2 regions of the Streptomyces sp. NPDC048461 genome follow, and region 1 is predicted to be linked to the other one. Evidence: predicted binding sites of a transcription regulator. Region 1 holds the regulator's gene; the other holds the start of a gene.
What was found. The regulator HrcA, encoded in region 1, represses chaperone genes, less so after heat shock. The targets are predictions, from matches to a motif close to TTNGCACTCNGNNNNNCNGAGTGCNAA.
Positions count from the first base shown of each region.

Region 1 (5,383 bases):
AGCCGGGCGTCCGGCCCCGGACCGAACTCGGCCACGACGGCCTGGAGATCGTCGATCCCCTCCAGGTACTCCACCACCACGCCCTCGATCCGCAGGTCGTCGCCCCAGACCCGCTCCACCAGCTCCGCGTCGTGCCGGCCCTCGACGTAGATCCGGCCGGCCCGCGCCACGCGCGCCCGGGCCCCCGGAACGGCGATCGACCCCGAGGCCGTGCGGGACGGCGCCACCGGGCCCCGGGCCGGGCGGACCAGGGTGACCACCGCGCCGTCCAGCAGGAACGCGGCGGGCTCCATCGGGAACACCCGCCGCTTGCCGAACCGGTCCTCCAGGGTCACCGTGCCCGCCTCGCAGCCCACCACCGCGCCGCAGAAGTCCGTACCGGCGGCCTCGACCACCAGGTCGGGCTCCGCCGCCACCTCGGGCACGGCCTTGGGGCGCTTCCACTGCGGGGTCAGGTCGGGGGAGTACTCGCGCATCCGGCCGACACTAGGAGAGGCGCGGCGATCACGCCTCCGACACGCCGAAACGCGCGGCCAGTGTGGCGCGTTGCGCACGGACGAAGGCCGCGTCGACCACCGCTCCGTGACCCGGCACGTACAGGGCGTCGTCGCCGCCCAGGGCCAGCAGCCGGTCCAGGGCGTCCGGCCAGCGGGCCGGCAGCGCGTCGTCGCCCGCCTGCGGCTCGCCGGACTCCTCGACCAGGTCCCCGCAGAAGACCGCCTCCCGCTCGCCGGGGACGAACACCGCCAGGTCGTGCCCCGTGTGCCCCGGCCCCACGTTGGCCAGCAGCACCCGCACCCCGCCCAGCTCCAGCGTCCACTCGCCCGACACCGGGTGCCGGGGCAGCACCAGCAGCTCGACGGCCTCCGCCGCCTCCGGAGCGGCCAGCCCGTGCCGCACCGCGGACCGCCGCAGCGACTCCCGCCCGGCGTCCAGGAGGGAGTCCAGCCCGACGGCCGCGTACACCTCGGCCCCGGAGAAGGCGGCCGCGCCCAGCACGTGATCGAAATGCCCGTGCGTGAATGCGATATGGGTCACGCGGTGACCGGTCAGCCGCTCGGCCTCGGCACGGATCTCCGCGCCCTCGCGCAGGGACGAACCGGGGTCCACCAGGAGCACGGAATCGTCCCCCACCACCAGTCCCACGGTGCAGTCCCACACCGGAAGGCGCCGCCGTCCGGCCCGTCCGGTCAGCCGTTCCCAGCCCGCCTCTTCCCATCGCACGTCCATGCGGCGACGCTACCCTGACGGGCCGCCCTTGCCAGGGTCTCACCACCCGGCCGTACACTGAGCGGGGGATCTCTGGCACTCGAACGGCCGGAGTGCCAACGGAGAACCAACGGGACGCCGGTGGAACACGGCGACGGACCACAGCTGGAGGTGTGCGCGATGCTCAGTGAACGCAGGCTCGAAGTGCTGCGCGCCATCGTCCAGGACTACGTCGGGACCGAGGAGCCGGTCGGCTCCAAGGCGCTGACCGAGCGGCACCGGCTCGGCGTCTCGCCGGCCACCGTGCGCAACGACATGGCCGTGCTGGAGGACGAGGGCTACATCGCCCAGCCGCACACCAGCGCCGGCCGCATCCCCACCGACAAGGGCTACCGCCTCTTCGTCGACAAGCTGGCGGGGGTCAAACCCCTGTCGTCGCCCGAGCGGCGGGCCATCCAGAACTTCCTCGACGGCGCGGTGGACCTCGACGACGTCGTCGGCCGTACGGTGCGGCTGCTCGCGCAGCTCACCCGGCAGGTCGCCGTCGTCCAGTACCCCTCGCTGACGCGCTCCACCGTGCGCCACGTCGAGCTGCTGTCGCTGGCCCCGGCCCGGCTGATGCTCGTACTGATCACGGACACCGGGCGCGTCGAGCAGCGGCTCATCGACTGCCAGGCCCCCTTCGGGGAGGCCTCGCTCGCGGACCTGAGGGCCCGGCTCAACAGCCGGGTCGTCGGCCGCCGCTTCACCGATGTGCCCCCGCTCGTCCAGGACCTCCCCGAGTCCTTCGAGGCCGACGACCGTGCCACGGTGTCCACCGTGCTCGCGACGCTCCTCGAAACCCTGGTCGAGGAAGCCGAGGAACGGCTGATGATCGGCGGTACCGCCAATCTCACCCGCTTCGGACACGATTTTCCCCTGACGATCAGGCCGGTGCTCGAAGCGCTGGAGGAGCAGGTCGTGCTCCTCAAGCTGCTGGGCGAGGCCAGTGAGTCGGGAATGGCCGTACGGATCGGGCACGAGAACGCCTACGAGGGACTGAACTCCACGTCGGTCGTCTCGGTCGGTTACGGTTCGGGCGGCGAAGCAGTCGCCAAACTCGGCGTGGTCGGACCGACCCGCATGGACTACCCCGGAACGATGGGAGCGGTACGCGCAGTGGCACGTTACGTCGGACAGATCCTGGCGGAGTCGTAAGTGGCCACGGACTACTACGCCGTTCTCGGCGTGCGCCGCGACGCTTCCCAGGACGAGATCAAGAAGGCATTCCGGCGGCTTGCGCGCGAGCTGCACCCGGATGTGAACCCCGATCCCAAGACGCAAGAGCGTTTCAAGGAGATCAACGCGGCGTACGAGGTGCTCTCGGACCCGCAGAAGAAGCAGGTCTTCGACCTCGGCGGCGACCCGCTGTCCTCCTCGGGCGGTGGCGGCGGCGCGGGCGGATTCGGAGCGGGCGGCTTCGGCAACTTCTCCGACATCATGGACGCCTTCTTCGGCCAGGCCTCGCAGCGCGGACCGCGCTCGCGGACCCGCCGCGGCCAGGACGCCATGATCCGCCTGGACCTGGAACTGGACGAGGCGGCCTTCGGGACCACCAAGGACATCCAGGTCGACACGGCCGTGGTGTGCACGACCTGCTCCGGCGAGGGCGCCGCCCCCGGCACCTCGGCGCAGACGTGTGACATGTGCCGCGGCCGCGGTGAGGTCTCGCAGGTCACCCGGTCCTTCCTGGGCCAGGTCATGACCTCGCGCCCCTGCCCGCAGTGCCAGGGCTTCGGCACCGTCGTCCCGACCCCGTGCCCCGAGTGCGCGGGCGACGGCCGGGTCCGGTCCCGCCGCAGCCTCACGGTCAAGATCCCGGCGGGCGTCGAGAACGGCACCCGGATCCAGCTGTCGGGCGAGGGCGAGGTCGGCCCCGGCGGCGGCCCCGCCGGCGACCTGTACGTGGAGATCCACGAACTGCCGCACCAGACCTTCCAGCGCCGCGGGGACGACCTGCACTGCACGGTCACCATCCCGATGACGGCCGCCTCCCTGGGCACCAAGTGCCCGCTGGAGACGCTGGACGGCCTGGAGGAGATCGACATCCGGCCCGGAACCCAGTCCGGACAGGCGATCCCGCTGCACGGGCGCGGCGTCACGCACCTGCGCGGCGGCGGACGCGGTGACCTCATCGTGCACGTCGAGGTCACCACCCCGAACAAGCTGGACGCCCAGCAGGAGGAGCTGCTGCGCCAGCTCGCGAAGCTGCGCGGCGAGGAGCGGCCCACGGGCCAGTTCGCGCCGGGCCAGCAGGGCCTGTTCAGCCGCCTGAAGGACGCCTTCAACGGCCGCTGAGCGGCCCGCGGACACGCGTACGAGCCCGGCCGGGGGACACCCCCGGCCGGGCTCGCCGCATCGGGCCCGGCGGGGGCCGGATGCGGACCATGCCAGGCGAATGCCGTGATTCGGTGCGATGAGCGGGACATGGCACGATGCAGTCCATGTCCAGCGCACCGAACGGTCTCTCTCCGTACCCGATCGTGCAGGCTCCGATGGCGGGCGGCGCCTCGTGCCCGCCGCTCGCCGCAGCCGTGTGCGAGGCGGGCGGACTGGGCTTCCTGGCCGGCGGGTACAAGACCGCCGACGGCATGTACCAGGAGATCAAGCAGGTGCGCGCCCTCACCCGGCGCCCGTTCGGCGTCAACCTCTTCCTGCCGCAGACCGGCCACGTGGACCCGGCCGCCGTCGAGGCGTACCGCGGACAGCTGGCCGGCGAGGCGAACTGGTACGGCATCTCCCTCGCCGCCGACGACATCATGGGCACCTCCGACGACGGCTACGACGCCAAGCTCGCGATCCTCCTGGAGGATCCGGTGCCCGTCGTCTCCTTCACCTTCGGCCTCCCCTCCGGAGCGGCGCTCACCGCGCTGCGCCAGGCCGGTACGTACACCGTCGTCACCGTGACCTCCGTCGAGGAGGCCCGCGGCGCACAGGAGGTCGGCGCCGACGCGGTGTGCGTACAGGGCGTGGAGGCCGGCGGCCACCAGGGCATCCACCGGGACGACCCGCAGGCCGACGGCACCGCGGCCGTCGGACTGCTCGCGCTGGTGGCGCAGGTACGGGAAGCGGTGGCCCTGCCGATCATCGCGTCGGGCGGTCTGATGCGGGGCTCCCAGGTCGCGGCGCTGCTCGCGGCGGGCGCCGAGGCGGCGCAGCTCGGAACGGCCTTCCTCGCGTGCCCCGAGTCGGGGGCGCACCCGCTGCACAAGAAGGCGCTGACGGACCCGCTCTTCGTACGGACCGAACTCACCCGCGCCTTCTCCGGGCGGCCGGCGCGGGGGCTGGTCAACCGCTTCATGCGCGAGCACGGGCCGTACGCCCCGGCCGCGTACCCGCAGGTCCACCACCTGACGTCGGGGCTGCGCAAGGCGGCCGCCGCGGCCGGCGATCCGCAGGGCATGGCGCTGTGGGCCGGGCAGGGGCACCGGCTGGCGCGCACGCTGCCCGCAGGGGAGCTGGTGGAGGTGCTGGCGGCCGAACTCGCCGAGGCACAGAGCACGTTGAAGGCAATGCAGATGAGGAGTGCGTCATGACCGCCCCGGTGTTCGTGGTCGAAGAGGTGCCCGCGGGAGCGGAGTTCGTCCTGGACGGTCCGGAGGGCCGGCACGCGGTGTCCGTGAAGCGGCTGAACCCGGGCGAGGCGGTGGTCCTCGCGGACGGCCGCGGCCGCTGGGCGGAGGGCGTGGTCAAGGCCGCGGAGGGCAAGGACCGGCTCGTCGTGTCGGTCTCCGGGGTCTTCGAGGAGGCCGAGCCCGCCGTACGGATCACCGTGGTCCAGGCGCTCCCCAAGGGGGACCGGGGCGAGCTGGCCGTCGAGACGATGACCGAGACCGGCGTCGACGCGATCGTGCCGTGGCAGGCCTCGCGCTGCGTCACCCAGTGGCGCGGCGACCGCGGCTCCAAGTCCCTGGCCAAGTGGCGGGCCACGGCCCGGGAGGCGGGCAAGCAGTCCCGCCGGGTCCGCTTCCCGGAGGTGGCGGAGGCCCTGTCCACCAAGCAGGTCGCGGCGCTGCTGGCCGGCGCCGACCTGGCGATGGTCCTCCACGAGGACCGCGACACCCCCTCGGAGGCCCTGGCCTCGGCGGCCCTGCCGGCGGCGGGCTCCGTCGTGCTGGTGGTCGGCCCGGAGGGC
Region 1 covers NZ_JBVJGW010000012.1:225,947-231,329, reverse strand. Annotated here, with positions in the region: gene ACZ6S8_RS22435 (DUF3097 domain-containing protein) at 1-476, opposite strand, end outside; gene ACZ6S8_RS22430 (MBL fold metallo-hydrolase) at 505-1,230, opposite strand; gene hrcA (heat-inducible transcriptional repressor HrcA) at 1,390-2,406, shown strand; gene dnaJ (molecular chaperone DnaJ) at 2,407-3,546, shown strand; gene ACZ6S8_RS22415 (nitronate monooxygenase) at 3,693-4,784, shown strand; gene ACZ6S8_RS22410 (16S rRNA (uracil(1498)-N(3))-methyltransferase) at 4,781-5,383, shown strand, end outside.

Region 2 (5,383 bases), on a different contig from region 1:
AGCCCGGGTCCGGCGCGTCGATCAGCAGCAGGTCCTCGCCGTACTCGCCGCACCGCCGGACGTGCTCCGCGGTGGCCCGCAGCAGGGTCCGGCCCGCCGCCCGCAGCGCCGCGAAGTCCTCGGGGCCCTCCTCGCCGTGCAGCTGGACGGCCCGTACGCCGCTCTCCTCGGTGAACCGGGCGACCTCCGCCACCGGCTGCCCCCGGAACACCCCGACGGTGAGCACCCCCGGCGGCACCTCCGCCGCGAGGGCGCGCGCGGTCGCGGCGTCGACCGTACGCGGGCTGCCCGGGGCGAACACGAACCCGACGGCCCCCGCCCCCGCGGCCACGGCCGCCTCGACGTCGCGCGCGTTCTTGAGGCCGCAGATCTTGACGAAGGGTGCGCTGCTCTCGCTCATCCCCCGAGTCAACCAAACCCGCCCGCCCCCCGGCACTCCGTCCCGAGGACCGGGCACGGCCCGCGCCCCGGCGCTGGCCTGATCGAGACACGGGCCCCGGCCCGACATGCAGGGCTCGGAGATCACCTGCTTCTCGGATCCCTCTCCGCACGGCTACCGCTCCCGCACCACGGTGTCCTTCGGCGAGCCCCTGCCCGTACCGGAACCGTTCGGCTGCGTCATCGACTCGTCCGGGTTCTGACCGGCCCGGGGGCACCGGAAACCGTTCGTGGCGGTGCCGGGGCGGACCGCAGAATGGGCCCATGGACGACAACGGGGCGGGGATCACCACCGGCGGCGCGGACGCCGGGCTCGACGCGCGGCTGAGCGAGGAGCTCGACGCCTTCAACCGGGCGGCGACGCCGGGACACGAACAGTCCGAGTTCACCGTCCGGGTCACGGACGCGGACGGCGCGCTCGTCGCCGGGCTCAGCGGCTGGAGCTGGGGCGACCGGGCGGGCATCGGCATGACGTGGGTGCGCGAGGACAGCCGGGGCGACGGCTGGGGCGGCAGGCTGCTGGCCGCCGCCGAGGACGAGGCCCGCCGGCGCGGCTGCGCGACCGTCCTCGTCTCGTCGTTCACCTTCCAGGCCCCGGCCTTCTACGCCCGCCACGGCTACGTGGAGACGGCCCGCGTCCCCGGCTTCCCGGGCGGCCACGAGGACGTGTACTTCCTCAAGCAGCTCTGAGCGGGCCGCGACGGTCCCGGCCCCGGCCGGGAAACGCCCGAGGGCGGCACCCCCCGCGGGGGGTGCCGCCCTCGTTCGAGAACAGCCGATCAGCCGGGGCCGATCAGAAGTCCATGTCACCACCCGGCATGCCGCCGCCCGCGGGGGCACCGGCCTTCTCGGGCTTGTCGGCGATGACGGCCTCGGTCGTCAGGAACAGCGCGGCGATCGACGCGGCGTTCTGCAGCGCGGAGCGCGTGACCTTCGCCGGGTCGATGATGCCCTCGGCGATGAGGTCGACGTACTCGCCGGTGGCCGCGTTCAGACCCCAGCCGGGGGTCAGGTTGCGGACCTTCTCCACGACGACGCCACCCTCGAGGCCGGCGTTGACGGCGATCTGCTTCAGCGGGGCCTCGAGGGCGAGCTTGACGGCGGCAGCGCCGGTCGCCTCGTCACCCGTGAGCTCCAGCTTCTCGAAGACCGCGGAGGCCTGCAGCAGGGCCACGCCGCCACCGGCGACGATGCCCTCCTCGACGGCCGCCTTCGCGTTGCGAACGGCGTCCTCGATGCGGTGCTTGCGCTCCTTGAGCTCGACCTCGGTCGCGGCGCCGGCCTTGATGACGGCCACGCCGCCGGCCAGCTTCGCGAGGCGCTCCTGGAGCTTCTCGCGGTCGTAGTCCGAGTCGGAGTTCTCGATCTCGGCGCGGATCTGGTTGACGCGACCGGCAACCTGGTCGCTGTCGCCGGCACCGTCGACGATGGTGGTCTCGTCCTTGGTGATGACGACCTTGCGGGCGCGGCCCAGCAGGTCGAGACCGGCGTTCTCCAGCTTGAGGCCGACCTCCTCGGAGATGACCGTGCCGCCCGTGAGGATGGCGATGTCACCGAGCATGGCCTTGCGGCGGTCGCCGAAGCCCGGGGCCTTGACGGCGACGGACTTGAAGGTGCCGCGGATCTTGTTGACGACCAGGGTCGACAGGGCCTCGCCCTCGACGTCCTCGGCGATGATCAGCAGCGGCTTGCCGGACTGCATGACCTTCTCCAGGAGCGGCAGCAGGTCCTTGACCGAGCCGATCTTGGAGTTGACGATCAGGATGTACGGGTCGTCGAGGGACGACTCCATGCGCTCCATGTCGGTGGCGAAGTACGCCGAGATGTAGCCCTTGTCGAAGCGCATGCCCTCGGTGAGCTCGAGCTCCAGACCGAAGGTCTGCGACTCCTCGACCGTGATGACGCCTTCCTTGCCGACCTTGTCCATCGCCTCGGCGATGAGCTCGCCGATCTGGGTGTCGGCGGCGGAGATGGAAGCCGTGGAGGCGATCTGCTCCTTGGTCTCGACGTCCTTGGCCTGGGCCAGCAGGGCGGCGGAGACGGCCTCGACGGCCTTCTCGATTCCACGCTTGAGGGCCATCGGGTTGGCGCCGGCGGCCACGTTGCGCAGACCCTCGCGGACGAGGGCCTGGGCCAGCACGGTGGCGGTGGTCGTACCGTCGCCGGCGACGTCGTCCGTCTTCTTGGCGACTTCCTTGACCAGCTCGGCGCCGATCTTCTCGTACGGGTCCTCGAGCTCGATCTCCTTGGCGATGGAGACACCGTCGTTGGTGATCGTGGGGGCGCCCCACTTCTTCTCAAGGACGACGTTGCGACCCTTGGGGCCAAGGGTGACCTTGACGGCGTCGGCGAGCTGGTTCATCCCACGCTCGAGACCGCGCCGGGCCTCCTCGTTGAACGCAATGATCTTGGCCATCTGAAGTGGTCCTCCCGGACAGCGGTGGATTGCTCCGGACCGCGCCCGCGCCCGCGACGGACGGCCTGCGCGACCGGCGGTTCCTTCCCGCCGGACGCTGCGGGCCTCACCGACCCGGTCCTCGTTTCAGTAGCACTCTCACTGGGAGAGTGCTAACGCCAATGATTAGCACTCGGCCCCCTCGAGTGCAAGCGGCTTCGGCCAACACCCCCGGAAGAGGCAGGCGCCGCACGGGCCGTGCGGGCCGGACGCACGAGGGGCCCACACCCCTTGTCCAGGATGTGGGCCCCTCGTAGTGCCTCGTACGTCACTGCCCGTCGTACGCCGGTACGACCGTGCACGCCGTACGCATGCGTCGGTGGTCGATCGCGTGGGGACTAGCCGGCGGCCGCGAGCTTGACCATGTCCGCCTGCGGCCCCTTCTGGCCCTGCGAGATCTCGAACTCGACCCGCTGACCCTCTTCAAGGGTGCGGTAACCGTCCATCTGGATGGCGCTGTAGTGGACGAACACATCCGCGCCACCGTCGACCGCGATGAAGCCGTAGCCCTTCTCCGCGTTGAACCACTTGACGGTGCCCTGAGCCATGCCTAACTCCCCTATTACTGGCCCTTGCGCAGGAACGCACTTCGCGATCCCGGGTCAGAACTTGCGTCGGAACGCGTCGACCGAGGCTGAATGTATCCGCGCCGATGCTGTCTGCAACAGGTCAATCCGACGAGAATTCCGGCCACCCGGAAAGATTGAAAAAGAGTGAAAATTTGGCATATTCCAGGGCAACTCGGGCCCGGCATCTCTCGCCAAAGCCCCATAGCGCACTTGCACATTGACTCGATGTCGACCCTCACGCGACCCGTTCATATGCGGCGGGCAAGAACAGCGGAGGGGACTTCCCCAACCCTACCGCGCCCAATCAAGCAGAATTGCCCCCTCCGCTTATTAGCGGAAGGGGCAATTTCGGTTTTAGCGTGTCACCGCACGGCGGTCAGCAGCCGCCCGCGACGGCCGGGATGATCGAGACGCCGGCGCCGTCCGGGGTGACGGCCTCCAGGCCGCCCTCGAAGCGCACGTCGTCGTCGTTCACGTAGACGTTCACGAAGCGGCGGAGCTTGCCCTGGTCGTCCAGGACGCGCGCGGCGATGCCCGGGTGGCTCTGCTCCAGCGAGTCGATGACCTCGGCCAGGTTCGCGCCCTCGGCGGAGACCTCGGCCTTGCCGCCGGTGTAGGTGCGCAGGATGGTGGGGATGCGGACGTTGACGCTCATGGCGCTACTGCCTTTCCGGTGTGCGAGGGGAGGGTCAGGCCAGGCCGGCGGCGCGGAAGGCGTCCAGGCTCGGGCGGATGGTGGCGGTCTGCCCGCTGTCCGCGGCCACCGCCTCCAGGGTCTTGAGGCCGTCGCCGGTGTTCAGGATGACGGTGGTCAGCGCCGGGTCGAGGTGTCCGGCCTCGATGAGCTTCTTCGTGACGCCGACGGTCACGCCGCCCGCGGTCTCGGCGAAGATGCCCTCGGTCTGCGCCAGGATCTTGATGGCCTCGACGACCTGCTCGTCGTTGACGTCGTCGACGAAGCCGCCGGTGCGCCGCGCGATGTCCAGGACGTACGGGCCGTCCGCCGGGTTGCCGATCGCCAGGGACTTGGCGATGGTGTTCGGCTTCTGCGGGCGGACCACGTCGTGACCGGCCTTGAAGGCGGTCGAGACCGGGGAGCAGCCCTCGGCCTGGGCGCCGAAGATCTTGTACGGCTTGTCCTCGACCAGGCCGAGCTTGATCAGCTCCTGGAGGCCCTTGTCGATCTTCGTGAGCTGCGATCCGGAGGCGATCGGGATGACCAGCTGGTCGGGCAGCTGCCAGCCGAGCTGCTCGCAGATCTCGTACGCGAGGGTCTTGGAGCCCTCTCCGTAGTACGGGCGCAGGTTGACGTTGACGAAGCCCCAGCCCTCGCCGAGCGGGTCGCCGATGAGCTCGGAGCAGAAGCGGTTGACGTCGTCGTAGTTGCCCTCGATGCCGACGAGGTCGCCGCCGTAGACCCCGGCCATGACGACCTTGCCCTGCTCCAGGTCGTGCGGGATGAACACGCAGGAGCGGAAGCCGGCGCGGGCGGCCGCGGCGCCGACGGCGCCGGCCAGGTTGCCGGTGGAGGAGCAGGAGAGCGTGGTGAAGCCGAAGGCGCGGGCCGCCTCCACGGCGATGGCCACGACGCGGTCCTTGAAGGAGTGCGTCGGGTTGCCGGAGTCGTCCTTGACGTACAGCTTGCCGGTGACGCCGAGCTCCTTGGCCAGGTTGGCCGCGTCCACGAGCTTGGTGAAGCCCGGGTTCAGGCTCGGCTTGGAGGCCACGTCGGCGGGGACGGGCAGCAGCGGCGCGTAGCGCCAGATGTTGTTCGGCCCGGCCTCGATCGCGGCGCGCAGGGCCTCGGGGTCGCCGGTGGGAAGGTCGTAGGAGACTTCCAGCGGTCCGAAGCACTCGACGCAGGCGAAGATCGGGCCGAGTTCGAAGCGGGTACCGCACTCGCGACAGGAAAGTCCGGTGG
Region 2 covers NZ_JBVJGW010000004.1:108,326-113,708, reverse strand. Annotated here, with positions in the region: gene ACZ6S8_RS08695 (phosphoribosylanthranilate isomerase) at 1-400, opposite strand, end outside; gene ACZ6S8_RS08690 (hypothetical protein) at 507-641, shown strand; gene ACZ6S8_RS08685 (GNAT family N-acetyltransferase) at 703-1,128, shown strand; gene groL (chaperonin GroEL) at 1,232-2,854, opposite strand; gene ACZ6S8_RS08675 (cold-shock protein) at 3,232-3,441, opposite strand; gene ACZ6S8_RS08670 (MoaD/ThiS family protein) at 3,839-4,117, opposite strand; gene thrC (threonine synthase) at 4,152-5,383, opposite strand, start outside.
Region 2: groL (chaperonin GroEL) is a predicted target of HrcA. The motif match lies at 2,984-3,010, and genes of this name have one in related genera.